DNA from 3 places in the Levilactobacillus parabrevis genome. Region 2 is predicted to be linked to each of the others. Evidence: predicted binding sites of a transcription regulator. Region 2 holds the regulator's gene; each other region holds the start of a gene.
What was found. The regulator CtsR, encoded in region 2, represses protease genes until heat stress. The targets are predictions, from matches to a motif close to TTGGTCAAAAAAGGTCAAANA.

Region 1 (6,335 bases), 140 kb from region 2:
TCGGCATAGCCGTCCGTCATCCGACCGAAGGAGAAGCCCCCGGCCCAGATGAACTGAATCTCCGGATTGTTCCGAGCGAGCTTAATAAAATCAAAAAGGCCCTTACGCTCCTGAATCTGACCGATACCCAGTACCGTGAAACGCTTCGAATCATAACCGTACTGCGCCCGCAAAGCGACTTTCCGCTCCGCATCGACCGGATAAAATTCCTTACGACTCACAAAGTTGGGAATATACGTCACTCGCTCAGCAGGAATCCCGTACGCCACCAGCTTAGGAATAAAGGTCGGGTTGACCACAACAATGTGATCCATCCGGCGGTAAAAGGCAATCACGTATTTATAAAAGATTGACCGGAACGGTTGTGGAATCTTCAGACTCCCCTCCAACGTTTCCGGCAGAAAATGAACATAACCAATCTTTCGGCCACGTCCTGGTAGGAATGTTGACAGGTAATAGGTCGGATTAATCGTGTGGTAATGGGTCACGTTGACCCGACCATACTTGTTGACTGTCACGTCGAATTCATCCTTGAGCCGTGTTGCCAATAGATTCATTAGTTCATTGTAAGCACTCCCCACGCCCTGTCCCTTGACGGAATCGGCCTTGGAGAACATGTTAATTTTTAGCATTCAATTGCTCCTCTAATCACTAAAGTCCGGGGTATCTTCGTGCGTCGCTTCGTAGCTTGCCTGAGCATCCTGATAGAACTCAATGACCCGTTGGCCAAAGGTATCAGCAGAAATCTCCGCTAACTTACGCGCCAGCAGTTCTGGGTCCTGTTCCTCATCCCCATGCTTCAGGTAGTCCACCACATTGGTCACCATTTCATCCTCGGTCTTGAAGGTCACCCCAAGTGTCCGCTTCGACAGCAACTCATCGGTATACGGACTCGTCATGACCACGATCTTCGTTCCCGCCGCCATGGCTTCGATGTAGGTCAACCCCTGCGACTCCGAATCGGACGAAGACAAGAAGACATTTGCCATGTGATAGTAACGAAAAACATCGTTATTATTCACCTGGCCGGTAAACGAAATATGGTCGGTCAGACCGGCATCCTTCACCTGCTGTTCGAGGTCTTCCTTGGCTGGGCCATCCCCAACGATTAGGAGTTGGGCATTGGGAACTTCTGCCAGAATTCGTGGCATAGCCGCAATGCTCTCCTTAATATTCTTCTCGTAGGCCAAACGACTCAACGATAGAATCACTGGTGTATCTGGTTGATAGCCTAACTCACGCCGTAGATCCGCCGTATCTGGCTGTTCATACTGATGTAGATTGACCCCCGTTGGGATAATTCGAATCGGCGTCTTGACCCCATAATCAGTTAAGGTCGTTAACACCCGGTCACTCGGCGCCACCACCCCAGTTAAGTGGTAACAAAAGGCCAGGGTCGCTTGCTTGACGTGCACGGGCTTCAAAATCTTCCCGTTAGCGACGTAATGCAAGTAATCCTCGTACATGGTGTGGTAAGTATGTAGACAGGGAATCTCTAAGTTCCGCGCCACAAACTTCCCGATCCACCCCATCGAGAACTCCGTCTGAGTGTGGACAATATCCAAATTTAATTCCTTCGCAATTTGATAAGCTTGAAAGAGTCCCCGCACCGCGATCCGGCGATCCGTGAATGAGACGAACGGAATACTCGAAAAACGAAAGACATTCCGCTCATAAACGTTGCGCTCGACGTTTGGATCGGTCGTGGTAAAAATATAGACCTGATGCCCCTGCTTTTCCAGTTGATCTCGCAGCGTCTTAATTGATGTTGCGACCCCACTTACTTGAGGGAAATAGGTATCCGTAAATAAGCCAATGTTCATCGCCAATCCCCCTTGCGTCTGTGTTTGGCTAAAAATATTTAGAGTTTCGCTTTGTACAATCATCACAATTATATGGGTTTGGCTAGGGGATTGCAAACCGCAGCGGCCATCGCAAGAAAATCTCATCATTTGGCCATTCTTACGCGCTTACATTTCGCACACCCGTCAAACAATTTCGGTAAGCACCCATTAGCCACTCACGTCACTAGCAAAAAGGACATCCCCAGCAAAGCGGATGCCCTCACGCACATTTTATTCATTTCAGAACACCAGGAACCGCCGCCTGAACCATGGTCACGACCTCCTGGCTGGTACTGGCGGAATTCACCGTCGTCTCTGCCAGTGCCGCCAACTCGTGAGCGTCTAACTGGCTGATCAGCTGACGCGTCTTCGTAATCGCACTCGGCGCCATAGAGAACTCATCGAGACCCATCCCCAGCAAGAGCGGTAACGCAATCGGATCTCCCGCCATTTCACCACACATGGCAACGAGAATGCCCGCCGCGTGTCCTGCCGAAATGACATTATCGATCAAGCGCAGAATCGCCGGATGATAAGGCTGATACAGGTAAGCCACGTTCTGATTGGTTCGGTCAGCCGCCAGCGTATACCCGATCAAGTCATTGGTACCAATACTCATAAAGTCTACTTCATTAGCAAACCGGTCGGCCAACAACGCCGCTGCTGGCACCTCGACCATCATGCCCACGGCAATCTTTCCCATAGGAACCCGCTTCGCCGTCAGCTTAGAGCGTTCATCATCGTAAATGGCCTTAGCTTGTCGCAATTCATCCAGTGTCGCAATCATTGGAAACATAATGCTCAGATGGCCAAACGCCGAGGCCCGAATCAATGCCCGCAATTGGCTTCGAAAAACCTGTTGGTGCGCAAGGCTTTGTCGGATCGCGCGCGCTCCCATAAAGGGATTGGCCTCGTTCTGTGACGGTCGGTAAGGAAGTTCCTTATCACCACCGACGTCCAACGTCCGAATCACGACTGGCCGAGGTGCCATTGTCTCCAAGACCTGACGATAGATGGCGAACTGTTCGTCCTCGGTTGGTAAGTGTTGAGCGTCCAGGTATAAAAATTCCGTCCGGAACAGGCCCACACCTTCTGCACCACCAGCAGTCACCCGATCTAAATCCGCCAAAGTTCCCATATTGGCGGCTAGGGTCACGCCCACACCGTCCTTGGAAACTGTCTCGTGATGCGCCAATTTGTCTAACCGCCGCTGATTTTTCATGCGTTGCGTCATGGTTCGCCGCGCGACCGCAATCTCGTCCGCCGTCGGGCCAACCATCACATTGCCCTGGGTTCCATTGACAACGACCAATTCACCATTAGTCAGTGCCTGTGTCGCCGTCTGGGTACCCACGACCGCTGGCAAATTCAACGACCGCGCCAGAATTGACGAATGGGACGTGCGGCCACCGGCATCGGTCACGAACCCCAAAACCTGTTGTGAATTGACCGCGACCGCCTCACTCGCAATCAGGTCGTGTGTGACCACAATCACGGGCTGAGTGACGAGTGCCAGGTCCGGCAAAGTCACGCCTAACAAGTGCGCCGTCAACCGCTTCGCCACCGTTTGCCAGTTGGTCAGACGATCCTGCAAGTAAGGATTGTCGACAAGCGCCGTAAGTTCTTCCTCTACCGTCGTTGTGACCAGAGCCACCGCAAATTCAGCGTTGACGTGTTTTTCCCGGATATTCTGTTCGACATGTCCCATCAGGTCTTGATCCTTTAACATCGCTAATTGCGCAATAAAAACCTGGGCACGGTCAGCACCCAGGTTTTTATTTACACGAGTTTTTATCGTCTCAATCTCTGAAACGGTTGCTTCAAGGGCCTGATGGAATCGATTTAATTCGTAATCAAGATCAGTGATTGTCTGTTGAGAAACGTGAAGGTCTGGCTCATCCAGTCGGTAGACCCGACCGCAAGCCACCCCGTCACTGGCAGCAATCCCCTTGAGCATCGCCTTCATTAGTCAGACAAACCCTCTTTAGTCATGGTTTCAGCAATAGCAGTCATTGCATCAGCTTCGTCTTCACCGTCAGTCGTGATGGTGATGTCAGCGTTTTGGCCAACACCTAAAGACATAACACCCATGATAGACTTCAAGTTAACGGACTTGTCTTGGTATTGTAAGCTAACTTCAGAGCTAAACTTACTTGCTGATTGTACCAATAAAGTAGCTGGACGTGCATGGATACCAGTTTCTGCTGTTACATGAAATTCGCGTTTTTCCATAATTGATCGATCTCCTTTAAGCTTAGGTTGACTACTTACCGACGCGGTTCGCCTTGACCTTGCGCATTGGCCAAACAACCATTCAACGAGTCACGCCTACCTACTAAGAATATCAATGTAAGCCACAAATTACAAGTTATACATGAACCGCTTTCATCAAAATATCGTTATTCGCCGTCATTTCCGGCGTCATAATCGTAGTGATAGATGAGTTTGCCGTTCTTTTCAGCCTTGCCCACCACCCGTTTTCGCGTTTCGTAAGCCATAAAAGCTTTTTGAAATGCCGGGAAGTCTTCGGGGGTTACTTCGAACTGCTCAATTTTCTTATCTTTTAATTGATTCATTAAATCCGTAAAGTCTCGTGCCACTGTTTTTTCCTCCCTCGCTCTTCTTTGTCTGGTGAAAAATTGTCGCCTGCGGCTGCCAGGGATTCCGCTTGCTGTGGGGACGCTCCAGCCTGAGAAACGGGCTTCCGACTCAATTTGAAGCCACGAAGCCCCCGTGTCTTCAAGATTGCCCGTGCTGTAAACTGGCAAAAAACGCCAGTTAACACCACCTCCACGGCTAGCTACATCCCTGACCTCCTCCGGCTAAGATAACTTTTAACCACTAAATAACGCACTGCTGGTTCGCGAGCAAAAAGTCCGCCATTATAAGTCTTACTACTTTATTCAGGTACGTTATCCCAATGGCCCAATCTGCTGAGCCAAAGAACGCAAGCCTTACCACTAATCTCAAACAACTATTATATCACCCTTCGCGTGCGTTCTCCCCTATCTTACGGGGCAAACGCGTGTCGGTCAAAGTATTTAAAAAATTTTTTCAATTTTGAAATGTTCATTTTAGCATTCTATTGTCGAGAGTGCTAAAATGAAGGCGTTCGTTAGAAATTTCCCGTAATACCGCGCATTTATCGTGCAAACAAAATACTTGCACGACCAGATGAACGCGGTATAATGTGGTCAATGGTCAAGAAAGGTCAAATACTTTTCGAAGGCCCGTGGAATTTCCACGAGAACTCCAGGCAAGAAAGGAGACGACAAGATGCTATGTCAAAATTGCCACCGCAATGAAGCAACGATTCACCTTTACATGAGTGTAAATGGGCAGCGGCAACAAGTTGACCTATGCCAAAATTGTTACCAGCTGCTGAAACAGCAACAATCAAACGATTCTGGAAATGGAGGTGGCCGCATGGCACAAGATCCATTCGGCTTTAATAACCTGGATGATATTTTCCGGGCAATGCAAGGCGGCGACAACAGCCAAGCTAATAATTTCCAACAAGCTTCCGGACAAGGTCGACCAACCCAACCTTCTGGCAACCAGGGCGGTTCCGGTAATGGCTTACTCAGTCAGTACGGGTTAAACCTCACCCAGTTGGCCAAAGATGGCAAAGTCGATCCCGTTATTGGCCGGGACAAAGAAACGGCACAAGTCATTGAAATCCTGAATCGGCGAACGAAGAACAACCCCGTGTTGATCGGAGAAGCCGGTGTTGGGAAGACGGCGGTCGTTGAAGGCCTTGCGGAACGCATTGTCGAAGGCAACGTTCCTCAAAAGCTCGCCAACAAGCAAATTATTCGCTTAGACGTTGTGTCCTTGGTCCAGGGAACTGGTATCCGTGGCCAATTCGAGCAACGCATGCAACAGTTAATGAAAGAGGTTCAAGCTAACCCCGACATCATCCTATTTATCGATGAAATCCATGAAATCATGGGTGCCGGGAATGCCGAAGGCGGTATGGATGCTGGTAACGTTTTGAAGCCAGCCCTCGCCCGTGGTGACTTCCAATTGATCGGTGCAACCACGTTAAGTGAATACCGCGATATTGAAAAGGACCAAGCCTTAGCACGGCGGTTCCAACCAGTTACGGTCGATGAACCAAGTGCTGACGAAGCCATTAAGATTTTAAAGGGTATTCAAAAGAAATACGAAGATTACCACCACGTTCACTACGACGATGACGCCATTGAGGCTGCCGTTCGCCTGTCTGATCGCTACATCCAAGACCGCTTCTTACCTGACAAGGCCATTGACTTGTTGGATGAGGCCGGTTCACGGAAGAATTTGACCATCAACATCGCCGACCCTAAGGCCATCGATGAAAAGATCAAGTCCGCTGAAGCACAGAAACAAGCTGCCTTAAAGCAGGAAGACTACGAAAAAGCCGCCTACTACCGCGACCAAGTCACGAAGTTGGAGAAGTCCAAGGAAACTGCCAAGGACGCCGACCAAAACGCTTCTGCCGAGGTTACG
Region 2 (6,335 bases):
TCTCGGTTTGAAACCTCGCGAAGTTCGTGCGATTTTCCAAACGCGTCCCGCGCTGTACGGCCGGGAAAGTCACCGGTCTAACACCGCTGTCACAGCTGGCTACACCCTGGCTGCCTTCAGCTAAGGCAACGTTTGACAGGTATGTATTGGACTGGCTGGAAGTTTTAGCATAGATGCACCAGTGATTGAGGATGATAGTAAATTTTCACTTAACCTTGTTTTGCTCCTAGTCAATTGTTATAGAAGAGGTGTAGATCGTGGCAAGTGGACTTCGCACGTAATATGACGATTTGGCAGGGATTTTATATTTATTGTGATATTGTTATCGGCAAGTATCCAGGTGAGTAACAAGCTTAGCCGGAGGGGGTCAGGATGGAGCCGGCCGTGACGATGACCTTGACTGACGATTCTTGTCAGTTTAGGTCATGGGACGAGCTTGGAGACGCTGGTCTTTGCGGCTTCAAGTCGAGGTCCAAGACCGTTTCTCAGGCTTGGACCGGTCCCCACAGCAGGCGGAATTCTGACAGCCGCAGGCGGCATTTTGCGCAATCTGTGAGCAAGTAGCAGGCGGAATCTCTGGCAGCCGTAGACGATGGCTGTACTGATACAGCAGACGGGAAATTTTCCCGATTGTCATCGCGGCCGAAATGCGGTATGATTAGCATAATCAAAAACACGAGGTGCCTATCCAGTAGACGGCCAGAGAAGCGGGGCAAGCTGCAAACCGCAACGTCGAACATTCCAGCACTAACTAAAGTGGGCGGGTAATGCCGCACGGTGCAGACCGTTATCATGTTCAAGGGTATGGCTGAAGATTGCAGTCATGAACTTGGGTGGTACCGCGAAGGTCTTCGTCCCATGTGACGGAGGCTTTTTTTGTATCATCCGGAAAATTGAAGGGAGTAAGTAGATGTTAGATTTAAAATTGATTCGCCAAGAACCCGACTTCATTAAAGAAAAGTTAGCAACCCGGGGTGTTGATCCCGCTGATATCGATAGCCTGTTAGGCTTAGATGCGCAACGCCGAGAACTGATTGTCAAGAGTGAAACCATGAAGGCCCAACGCAACACGGTGTCCGATGAGATTTCACAACTGAAGCGTAATAAGGAAGACGCTAACGACAAGATTACCGAAATGCGTCAGGTCAGTGCGGATATCAAGAAGATTGATGCCGACCTTGATACGTTGAAGGCCCAAGTTCACGATGCCGCCGCTCACCTCCCCAACATTCCTAATGACAACGTGCCTGTTGGCTTGACGGAAGATGGCAGTGTGGAAATTCGCAAGTGGGGCGAAAAGCCTAACTTGGACTTCAAGCCAAAGGCCCACTATGAATTGGGTGAAGACTTGGGCATCTTGGACTTCGAAGCAGGGGCCAAGGTTTCTGGGAGTCGTTACCTCTACTACTTAGGTTTAGGTGCACGTTTGGAACGAGCTGTCTACAATTTCTTCCTCGATGAAAATACCAAGGCTGGCTTCAAGGAAGTCCTACCGCCATACATCGTGAATGATGATTCCATGTACGGAACCGGCCAATTCCCTAAGTTTAAGGAAGACGTTTACCAACTGCGGGACGAAGACATGACCTTGATTCCTACGGCCGAAGTACCTTTGGTCAACTACTACCGTGACGAAGTGATCCCTGAAGAGGATCTGCCAGTTTGGTTCACCGCTTTGACTCCCGCCTTCCGTTCCGAAGCTGGGAGCGCCGGCCGCGACACCCGTGGGCTGATCCGTCTTCACCAATTTAACAAGGTTGAAATGGTGAAGTTCTGTAAGCCAGAAAACTCATGGGATGAATTGGAAGCCTTAACGAAGCACGCCGAAAGCCTCTTACAGAAGCTTGGCTTGGCTTACCATGTGATTACGTTGACGACCAGTGACATGAGCTTCACGGCCGCAATGACTCATGATTTGGAAGTCTGGTTCCCAGAACAAAACACGTACCGGGAAATTTCTAGTTGTTCTAACACGACGGACTTCCAAGCGCGTCGAGCCCACATTCAATACCGTGACGATAATGGTAAGCTCCAATACGTCCACGCTTTGAATGGGTCTGGCTTGGCCGTTGGTCGGGCAGTCGCTGCAATCATGGAAAACTACCAAAACGCTGACGGTTCCATCACGGTTCCCGATGTCTTGGTACCTTACATGGGTGGCGTGACACGGATCACGAAGTAACCGCTCGTCGTTTGCGGGACGTGTGATAGTTTAGCTAAATGTAACTTGAATGCGTCAATATGAATAAGTAGTCAGTGCACGTCAGCACTGCGGAGGGTCCTTAACGGTGAATACAACCGTTAAGGACCCTTTTTGAATGGGGAGCTAAAATGAGATGAATGGTGTCGCGTGGGGCTTTGACGAGCGTATGAGGCGGTCTAATTATGAAATGAATAATTATTTTGGGTATTTTTGCAATTTCTTATTGACGTAGGGTAGGGAGTTCGTATAAAATAGTTTCTGTTGGTTAATTAGCTCCCGCCTCGCTGAAGGCGCAGGATGGTGTGTTGGCCGCAATTATAAGAAATAAGCGATTCAAGTTTTTGCAAGAAAATGCAAAAAAGACTAGCTTTTTCTTCTCAGGTACGCTAAAATATTACTTGTTGTTAAGCGAGTAGTTATTCAGCTAACGAATATTTATTCAAAATATTTCAAAAAGGTTGTTGACAAGCTTCGCTGAACATGGTAAATTATAATAGTTGTTTCGAGCGAGATACACTTCTTGCTTCGGAAGTTCATGGAGGATTAGCTCAGTTGGGAGAGCGTCTGCCTTACAAGCAGAGGGTCACAGGTTCGAGCCCTGTATCCTCCATCGGGAACTTAAGTTCCTAGGCGTTAGTTCGCCAACGTTGCAGGTGTGGCGGAACTGGCAGACGCGCTAGATTTAGGTTCTAGTGTCTTATGACGTGGGGGTTCGAGTCCCTTCACCTGCATTAACCGAATATTGCAAAATATCTTAAAAAATATTTTGCCGACTTAGCTCAGTTGGCAGAGCATCTCACTAGTAATGAGGAGGTCGGAGGTTCGAATCCTCTAGTCGGCATGGCTCCATTAATATAATAGCCAATTTGCGGAAGTAGTTCAGTGGTAGAACATCACCTTGCCATGGTGGGGGTCGCGGGTTCGAATCCCGTCTTCCGCTTTTGCCCTTTTGCCGGGGTGGCGGAATTGGCAGACGCACAGGACTTAAAATCCTGCGGTCAGTGATGACCGTACCGGTTCGATCCCGGTCCTCGGCATTTAATTGAATAATAATTATGCACCCATAGCGCAATTGGATAGAGTGTCTGACTACGAATCAGAAGGTTGTAGGTTCGACTCCTACTGGGTGCATTTTTGTTGCTTATAAGCAATTGTAAGCAATTTTCGGGAAGTAGCTCAGCTTGGTAGAGCACCTGGTTTGGGACCAGGGGGTCGCAGGTTCGAATCCTGTCTTCCCGATTTGACTGACAAGATTAGTGGGTCAGTGAGCTTTTTCTCGGGAAGTAGCTCAGCTTGGTAGAGCACCACGTTCGGGACGTGGGGGTCGCAAGTTCAAATCTTGTCTTCCCGATTTTTTTATCCCGAATACATATAATAAGCGTAACGGCGGTTTCCATACAGATTGTTTGGATGCTGGCCGTTTTTTTGTTACCATAGATTACTAAGTGCTGTCGGCTGCTAATCTGACATGATTGGGTTACGATTATATTATAGAAGTGAAGCCCATCTGCCGGCTGGTGAAAAGCGGATTTTGGGGACTGTGGCTGAGAGCTTGATTGTGGGTTGTTGGTAAGAAAATAAAACTTCTCAGCGATAAGCGGTCTAATCCGTTGCAATTTCACTGGAATTTCGTATAATATTAGTCAACATTAGTCAAGAACACTGGACTGAAGGGGGGACGATAATGGAGAATCAAAATATTTCGGATATTATTGAATCTTACCTGAAGCAGATTTTGGCTGAATCCCAGCAGGTGGAGATCCGCAGAGCGGAAATTGCCAATCAGTTTAACGTTGTGCCGTCCCAGATCAATTACGTCATCAAGACGCGTTTCACGATTCAGGATGGGTACGTGGTTCAGAGTAAACGGGGCGGTGGCGGTTATATTCGGATCGAAAAGGTCAAGTTGCTCGACAACCTTGATTTTATCGACTCGTTGGTCAGTGCCGTTGGCAATCAGATTTCCCGGCATGATAGTTTGTCTGTCGTGCGGAGCCTGTTTGAGGCGGGAGCTATCAACCGAAGCGAGGCCAATATCATCTTGGCTGCCATTAACAAGGACGCCATCAATACGGGTGACCGACAGGCTGATGAGCAAATTCGCGCTCAGATTTTAATTTCAATTTTGAATCACCTACGATATGAGAGTTAAGAAAGTGAGGAGCTGCAATGGATAATCTATTTACACCAAGCGCTAAGAGTGTCCTCGTCTTGGCACAGGAACAAGCAAAATACTTCAAGCACCAAGCGGTGGGGACGGAATACTTACTGCTGGCCCTCACCATTGAAAAAAATGGCATTGCCAACAAAGTCTTACAACAATTTTCTGTGACCGACGATGACGTTCGCGAAGAGATTGAACGTTTTACCGGTTACGGTACGCTAGCAAACACGGACAAGGATAGTTACTTGCCCTACTCACCAAAGGCCAAATCAATGTTGGCCTTGGCTGGTGACGAAGCTAAGCGGTTAGGCGCAACTAAGATTGGGACGGAACACTTGTTACTGGCTTTACTGAGTGACGAAACGATTCTGTCCTCTCGGATTCTGAAGAACCTTAACGTGGCCTTACCAGATGCTCACAAGGTTGTCTTGCGCAAACTGGGGATTACGGATACGCCTAAGCGGCGGAACGATAACCGTAGTCGCCGAGCACCACAGGGTGGAACCCCAACCTTGGACTCCTTAGCCCGGAACCTAACTGAATCCGCCAAGGAAGGCCGAATGGACCCAACTGTTGGTCGGGAAAAGGAAGTCAAGCGGGTGATCCAAATCTTGAGTCGGCGGACTAAGAACAACCCCGTCTTAATTGGAGAACCTGGTGTCGGGAAGACGGCGATTGCTGAGGGCTTGGCCCAACGGATCGTGGCCGGCGATGTTCCCGAAGATATGCAGAACAAGCGACTGATGATGCTCGACATGGGATCATTGGTAGCTGGGACCAAGTACCGTGGGGAATTTGAAGATCGGCTGAAGAAAGTTATTGAAGAAATCTACAACGATGGTCAAGTTATCCTATTTATTGACGAACTGCACACACTGATCGGTGCGGGTGGCGCTGAAGGGGCCATTGACGCCTCCAACATTCTAAAGCCAGCACTGGCCAGAGGGGAACTCCAAACCATTGGGGCGACGACGCTGGATGAATACCAGAAGTACATCGAATCTGATGCGGCTCTGGAACGGCGATTTGCGACGGTACAGGTCAATGAACCAACGAGTGCGGAAGCCTTAGAGATCTTGAAGGGCTTGCGGTCACGCTATGAAGATCACCACCACGTGAACATTACGGATGATGCTTTGGACCAAGCCGTTAAATTATCGACGCGTTACATCAGCGATCGTTTCTTACCAGACAAGGCTATCGACCTGATGGATGAAGCTTCCGCGAAGGTACGTATCGATCAGATGGACAAGCCAACGCCAGCTAGCAAGCAAGCCAAGGAATTGACCGACCTTGCTGCGGCTAAGGAAGCTGCCATCGAGCGTCAAGACTTCGAACAGGCCGCTAAGTTGCGGACGGAAGAAATGGCGCTTCGGCAGAAGGTTGAGGCCCGTGCAGCGAAGGCAGCGGCCGCAGTGACGCCAGATCGGCAATACGCGATCGATGTCACTGGCGAAGATGTTGCCGATGTCGTGGCTGAGTGGACGGGGGTTCCCGTCACGCAGCTGAAGCAGACGGACGCCGATCGTTTGGTTAACCTGGAGTCAATCCTGCACAAGCGGGTCATTGGCCAGGAAGAGGCCGTTTCGGCCGTTTCACGGGCCATTCGGCGGGCACGGTCAGGGTTGAAAGATCCTAACCGGCCAATCGGGTCATTCATGTTCTTAGGACCGACCGGGGTTGGGAAGACCGAATTAGCCAAGGCGTTAGCCGAAGCCATGTTTGGTTCCGAAGACAACATGATTCGTGTTGACATGAGCGAATACATGGAAAAGTACTCGACCAGTCGTTTGATCGGTTCGGCTCCAGGTTACGTGGGCTACGACGAGGGTGGCCAGTTAACGGAAAAGGTTCGGCAGAAGCCGTACTCCGTGGTCCTCTTCGATGAAGTTGAAAAGGCTCACCCGGATGTCTTCAACATTCTCTTACAAGTCTTAGATGACGGGTACTTGACTGATTCTAAGGGAC
Region 3 (6,335 bases), 1.0 Mb from region 2:
CGAGGAATTCTACGAACAATTTATCAAGCTCCTCACGACCATCGTGCCGGGCTATAAAAAGGAAGGTAAGGCTAACCTTACCATTGCGATAGGGTGTACGGGCGGTCAACATCGTTCCGTCGCCTTGGCAACGCGTATTGGTCGGGAGCTGGGAAACACGTATCCAGTTCACATGACCCATCGCGACATTGAGAAGCGAAAGGAGTCCGCTAACCGATCATGAGAGATCCATTGCGTACCCGCCGGCCCAAGATTGTGGTCATTGGCGGGGGGACTGGCTTGCCAGTCATCCTAAGCAATCTGCGCGACCGCGATGTTGATATTACCGCGGTGGTTACGGTTGCCGATGACGGCGGTTCTTCAGGCATCATTCGGCATTACGTGAACGTGGTGCCGCCTGGAGATATTCGAAACGTCATGGTGGCGCTTGCCGAGATTCCCAACATTTATAAGGAACTATTTCAATACCGATTTGAAACGACTGATGATTTCTTTGCCGGCCATGCCATTGGAAACCTAATCATTGCCGCCTTGTCGGAAATGCGGGGCGGTATTTTTGATGCTGTCCAAGAGCTTTCCCAACTGATGCGGGTCAACGGCCACATCTATCCGGCCGCAAACGAACCCTTGGAATTGCACGCGCAGTTCGCCGATGGCAGTACGCTGAGTGGGGAGTCTGAGATCACCGCGGCGCACAAGCTGATCAAACGGGTGTGGGTGGAAACCAGTGATCACCACGATCAACCGCAGGCGGTCCAACAGGTGATTGACGCCATTATGGATGCCGATCAGATTGTGTTGGGACCCGGGAGTCTGTTTACCAGTATCCTCCCCAACCTGATGATTGAAGGTGTGGGCAAAGCTGTGAAGGAAAGCTCAGCGGAGGTCGTCTACATCTGCAATATCATGACGCAGAAGGGTGAAACCGAAAACTTTACCGATGCCGATCACGTTCGTGTTTTGAATCAACACTTAAACGAAAACTTTATTGATACTGTGCTGGTCAACACCCGTAAGGTGCCTGACCAGTACATTGACTATCAGCGCTGGGATGAAATGTCTCAGCCGGTGCGTCATGATTTCCAGGGACTTCGTGATCAGGGGTGCCGGGTCATCTCAACGGACTTTCTTGAATTACGCGATAACGGGGCTTTTCACAACGGGCAAGAGGTCGTTCATGAACTCTTGAACCTGATTGGCCAGCCACGTTATCGGATGAAACGGAGGCTTTAACGAAATGTCGTATGCCAGTGAAGTGAAGAAAGAATTAACGACCCTTGAGGTCCACCGTGAGAACGCCAAAGCCGAGCTGGTTGCGTTGATCCGGATGAACGGTGCCTTGGGGTTAGCGAACCACCATTTCGTACTGAACGTTCAGACGGAAAATCCTGCCATCGCCCGGCGGATGTACCAGTTACTTAAGCGGTTCTATGATTTGGAAAGTGAATTGCTCGTGCGGCGCAAGATGAAGCTAAAGAAAAACAATCTGTACATTGTCCGGGTCAAGACGGGGGTAACGGAAGTCTTGTCCGACTTGGGTATCTTTGACGGTATGCAGCTATTGGAGTCGGTTCCGGCCGAAATTTTGGATTCCGACATGTCCGTGCGGTCGTACCTGCGTGGCGCCTTCTTGGCTGGGGGCTCGGTCAACAATCCCGAGACCAGTCGTTATCACTTGGAGATCTACTCTCTATATGAAGAGCATAACCAGATGATTGCCGAGATGATGAATCGCTATAACCTGAACGCGCGGACCATTGTGCGGCGGAGTGGTTACATCACCTATTTGAAGAGTGCTGAGGAAATCGCGGACTTCCTGTCTCTGATTGGGGCCACGACGTCCATGCTAAAATTCGAAGACATTCGAATCATGCGGGATATGCGGAACTCCGTCAACCGACTAGTTAACTGCGAAAATGCTAACTTGGACAAGGTAGCCAACGCCTCAACACGGCAGATCGATAACATCCAGTTCATCGAGTCCACGGTTGGTCTGAGTCAGTTGCCAGTAAAGCTGCGTGAAGTGGCTGAGACGCGGTTGGCACACAAAGAAGTTAGTCTGAAGGAACTGGGCGATCTGGTTCCTGGTGGGCCAATCTCTAAGTCCGGGATCAATCACCGCTTGCGAAAAATCAACGACTACGCTAAGCAGTTACGCGAAGAGGCTTCGGCCTAATCTGGTATTGTGAGTAGTCCAATTAAAAATTCAAATTAAAATGGAAGTAGCTGGGCATGGATGCCGGTTACTTCCATTTTTGTTGTATTGTGGGGGACAATGATTAACTGAAAACAAAAAAATCGCCCACCGACCGGAGTCGTTAGGCGATTATAAAACACGTTTACTTCTTTTGTTCGCTACTGTTCGCCATGATGTGGTCGATTAAACCATAATCAACGGCTTCTTGAGCGCTCAAGTAGTTGTCCCGTTCAGTATCCTTGTTGACCCGTTCAACGGGTTGACCGGAGTTGTCGGCCAAGATCTTGTTGATCAATTCACGCGTCTTCAAGATTTCACGAGCGGCAATCTCAATTTCAGTCTGTTGACCTTGAGCACCACCGGATGGTTGGTGAATCAAGACTTGGGCGTGAGGTAAGGCAAACCGCTTGCCCTTAGTCCCGGATGAAGCCAAGACACTAGCCATGGAAGCTGCCATCCCCAACGTGATCGTTTGCACGTCGGATTGGATGAAGTTCATGGTATCGTAAATGGCTAAGCCGGAAGAAACCACACCACCGGGTGAGTTGATGTAAAGTGAGATGTCCTTGGTGGAGTCTTGGGCGTCCAAGAAGAGCAATTGTGCAATGATGGCGTTTGCCATGTCATCTTCGATTGGGCCGGAAAGCATAATGATCCGGTCTTTTAAAAGTCGTGAATAGATATCATAGGCCCGTTCGCCACGGGATGATTGTTCAATAACTGTAGGTACTAAATTCATGACAAGATAGCCTCCCTTATTAATTTAACGTAGAAATGGCTAGCGTTTTGCTAACATGTTGTTAGTGTACCGCTATGGTCAAAGTAGGTCAAACAATATGACTTCGTTCTTTTAACCTTTGATTTGGCGTCTCTGGATTCACGCCCACAACCATTTGACTAGAACTATCATACCAGAATTTGACTAAACGTCACGTATTCTATCACTCAAAATGACCGGTTACGCCAAGAAAGTGACCACTTACGGTTAACCTATTTATTTTTAGGTAAGCCTATGGTTAACTTATAGAGACGAGAGGGGGTGGCGACTTGAAGATTCATGTGGAGGTTGATCCCGAATTATCCGATTCGGAGGTCACTATTCGGGTACCGGCGCGGACGGCTGCGGTTGATCAGCTAGTCGCGGCGATTCACGCGGCCGATACGACGCAACAGTTGACGTTCAGCTGGCACGGTGAGAACTATCGCGTTAACCTGACGGACATCCTGTTCTTTGAGGCGAGTGACCATCAGGTGGCGGTGCATACCGCAACGGCCATGTATACCACGGGCCAACGACTCTATGAATTGGCGGCGGATTTGCCACCGCAGTTTATGCGCGTTTCCAAGTCGGCCATTCTCAATCGCACGCAGGTTTTCTCACTGACCCGATCAGTTACGGGAAATCTGGTTAAATTTCAAAATTCACACAAGCAACTCTACGTCTCTCGCCGCTACTATCAGGCGTTGAAACGTGCATTAGAGGAAAAGGGGTAATGAATGATGCGTAAACGCGCAAATTGGTTCTGGGGTGTCTTTCTGGTACTTGGGGCAGTCGTTCTCGTGACGAGTCAGCTGGGTATCTTTAGCACGCACGTAGGCGTTTGGACACTGCTGCTCGGGGTGTTCCTGGTCGCCGCGTTCGTTGAGAGCTTGATGCATCTAGCCGTGTGGGGGATGGTATTCTCGTTGGCTTTTCTAGCAATTATTTTTGCTAAGCCGCTGGGGATCGTTGCCTTGGCTCCGTGGACAATTTTAATTGCGGCAGTCTTATTGTCGCTAGGGTTGTCACTGATCATTCGGCCCAAGCGCTGGTACCGCTACAATTGGAAGACGCAGGGAAATTGGTCGCACCACCATCACGGTGATTGGTCCCATCATTATGAAGAAGACGTGAAAACGCTGAACGATCCGGATATCACGGTCAATGTCAGCATGAGTAGTAGCATTCGTTACCTGCAGTCGGTCGATTTTCGACGGGCGGATGTTCAGGTCTCCATGGGGGATGCCAAACTATACTTTGATGACGTGACGCTGAGCGACCAGGGGGCGACGATTAACATCGATGCTCACCTGGGTGGAGTGCAATTGTATTTGCCAACTTCCTGGAACGTTAAGACGGATGTGGATGCAAACCTGGGAGCCATTGAGACGACGGGCGAACCCGCAGGAACAGATGACCCACTGGTCGTCATTACCGGACGTGTCTCGCTGGGTGGCCTGACAATCATCTATATTTAATTTAAGTGACGAACGAAGAGCTTGGAAATGGCCACCAAGCTCTTTTTTTGCGGCATCGCTTCTGAGAAGAGAACTTGGGTGAGCCAGCGGGCACTCTAGTCAGGGGCACCACTGACTGTACTGACTAGTGATGGGGCGACTTAATCCTGGGGTAACAAAAAGTCCCATCCACGAGGGATGGGACTTGCCGCTTTGGTAGTGATGCGCCCGGAGGGAATCGAACCCCCATTTCAAGAACCGGAATCTTACGTGCGATCCATTACACTACGGGCGCATAGTGGTTAACAACACCTTAACTACTATAACTGATTTTGGATAAAAATACAAGTTAGTTTATGGTGAGAGACGGAAATCACTTGGCCTGATGCGGTTCTCGCTCCGTCTAAGACAGTTGGCACGGTGGTTCAAGAAGACACACAGGTGATAGGTCACCTGAAGCGGCTAAAACTGAGAAAAATCTGGCAGTGGTGCAATTTCCCACAAGCTGTGAAATCATGCTATAATATCGGCATTAACTTTACGTGGAGGTCACTTAAAATGACGCGACATAAAACCTTTCGCCTCGTCGTGAATGCACTGTTGATGGCAATCGTTTTGGTACAAAATATCTTCCCATTTCTGGGGTATATTCCACTGGGACCTTTCAGCATGACGCTGATTGGACTGACGGTCATTGTGGCTGGAACCGCGTTGGGCCCTAAGGATGGTCTGCTGATCGGGGGCTTTTGGGGACTCATTACGTTTATTCGGGCCTTCACTTGGCCGTCGAGTCCAGTGGCACCGTTGGTCTTTACGAACCCGTTAGTATCGGTCGTTCCACGGTTGTTGATGGGCCTTGCCGCCGGACTCGTCTATCTCTGGGGTCGACAACGTCAATGGTCGATGCGCCGTTCAATGCGGGTGGCAGCGGCGGTGGCGGCCTTAACAAATACGATTTTAGTGCTCGGTATGGTCTTTTTCTTCTATCAAACACCGGCCGTTGCGACGGCCTTTGGTGCCAAGGGTAATCAGACGCTGGGGTATGTCCTGATGATTTCACTAGTGACCAACGCCGTTCCAGAATTGGTGCTGGATGTGCTGGTCGCACCGCTGATTGCCGTACCGTTACGACGCCGGTGGGATAAAATTAGCGCCCAAATATTGAAATAAGCCAGAGTGAGTGGAATCAAAAGTGGTTGGTGGCGCTAAGCGGAGCCGGCGACTTGTTGATACACACTTTGACCATCTAAACGTGAGAACAGTAGAGCTTGGGATCACATCCCAAGCTTTTTTGTGGCGAAAACTGAGCATAAAAAAAGCCCATCCACGAGGGATGAGCTTGCCGAATTGGTAGTGATGCGCCCGGAGGGAATCGAACCCCCATTTCAAGAACCGGAATCTTACGTGCGATCCATTACACTACGGGCGCATAACACGCATGCTTTTTTGAGCACCTAATTACTATACCCGAAGCTGAATATAAATTCAAGGGCTCGTGTAAATATTTTTATTTTCCGAGAAAATGGGTCGAAAATCTTCGGGAGGATTGCCTTGCAATCTCGTAGTTGAGAGGATATACTTACAAACGTAAGGTTAGCTCTGGTTGGCCTGAATTTTTTTGACCGGGGTGGGCGTTTATCTGCCACCGCTGGTCGGTAATCGTCCCACTAGGAGGTAAGTTGGATGCGTGAAGATTGGCAGTGGGTCGAAGCAATCGTCCCCCAAATGGTGACCAAGCTAACCAATCGGTTCCGTGTCCTGCAAGGTATTGCGAATACTCAACCGGTTGGTCGGCGAACCTTAGCGACTAGCTTGGCCTGCTCCGAGCGGACGATTCGGACGACGACAGATGCCCTCGCTGAACTGGGTTTCATTCAGATGTCAGTGAAGGGTATGCAGATCACGACTGCCGGGCAACAAC

Region 1: ACEPSU_RS05145 (ATP-dependent Clp protease ATP-binding subunit) is a predicted target of CtsR. The motif match lies at 5,042-5,062, and genes of this name have one in related genera.
Region 3: clpP (ATP-dependent Clp endopeptidase proteolytic subunit ClpP) is a predicted target of CtsR. The motif match lies at 3,011-3,031, and genes of this name have one in related genera.

The regions. Positions count from the first base shown of each region.
Region 1 covers NZ_CP168688.1:1,081,059-1,087,393, reverse strand. The annotation lists gene ACEPSU_RS05170 (glycosyltransferase family 4 protein) at 1-632, opposite strand, end outside; gene ACEPSU_RS05165 (glycosyltransferase family 4 protein) at 645-1,823, opposite strand; gene ptsP (phosphoenolpyruvate--protein phosphotransferase) at 2,080-3,810, opposite strand; gene ACEPSU_RS05155 (phosphocarrier protein HPr) at 3,810-4,076, opposite strand; gene ACEPSU_RS05150 (hypothetical protein) at 4,244-4,612, opposite strand; gene ACEPSU_RS05145 (ATP-dependent Clp protease ATP-binding subunit) at 5,121-6,335, shown strand, end outside.
Region 2 covers NZ_CP168688.1:942,884-949,218, forward strand. The annotation lists gene serS (serine--tRNA ligase) at 911-2,182, shown strand; tRNA gene ACEPSU_RS04485 (tRNA-Val) at 2,741-2,813, shown strand; tRNA gene ACEPSU_RS04490 (tRNA-Leu) at 2,853-2,934, shown strand; tRNA gene ACEPSU_RS04495 (tRNA-Thr) at 2,972-3,044, shown strand; tRNA gene ACEPSU_RS04500 (tRNA-Gly) at 3,072-3,143, shown strand; tRNA gene ACEPSU_RS04505 (tRNA-Leu) at 3,155-3,240, shown strand; tRNA gene ACEPSU_RS04510 (tRNA-Arg) at 3,261-3,334, shown strand; tRNA gene ACEPSU_RS04515 (tRNA-Pro) at 3,369-3,442, shown strand; tRNA gene ACEPSU_RS04520 (tRNA-Pro) at 3,481-3,554, shown strand; gene ACEPSU_RS04525 (CtsR family transcriptional regulator) at 3,888-4,355, shown strand; gene ACEPSU_RS04530 (ATP-dependent Clp protease ATP-binding subunit) at 4,373-6,335, shown strand, end outside.
Region 3 covers NZ_CP168688.1:1,951,698-1,958,032, reverse strand. The annotation lists gene rapZ (RNase adapter RapZ) at 1-223, shown strand, start outside; gene yvcK (uridine diphosphate-N-acetylglucosamine-binding protein YvcK) at 220-1,233, shown strand; gene whiA (DNA-binding protein WhiA) at 1,238-2,176, shown strand; gene clpP (ATP-dependent Clp endopeptidase proteolytic subunit ClpP) at 2,340-2,936, opposite strand; gene ACEPSU_RS09265 (LytTR family DNA-binding domain-containing protein) at 3,245-3,691, shown strand; gene ACEPSU_RS09260 (LiaF transmembrane domain-containing protein) at 3,698-4,435, shown strand; tRNA gene ACEPSU_RS09255 (tRNA-Arg) at 4,638-4,709, opposite strand; gene ACEPSU_RS09250 (ECF transporter S component) at 4,973-5,584, shown strand; tRNA gene ACEPSU_RS09245 (tRNA-Arg) at 5,772-5,843, opposite strand; gene ACEPSU_RS09240 (sugar-binding transcriptional regulator) at 6,098-6,335, shown strand, end outside.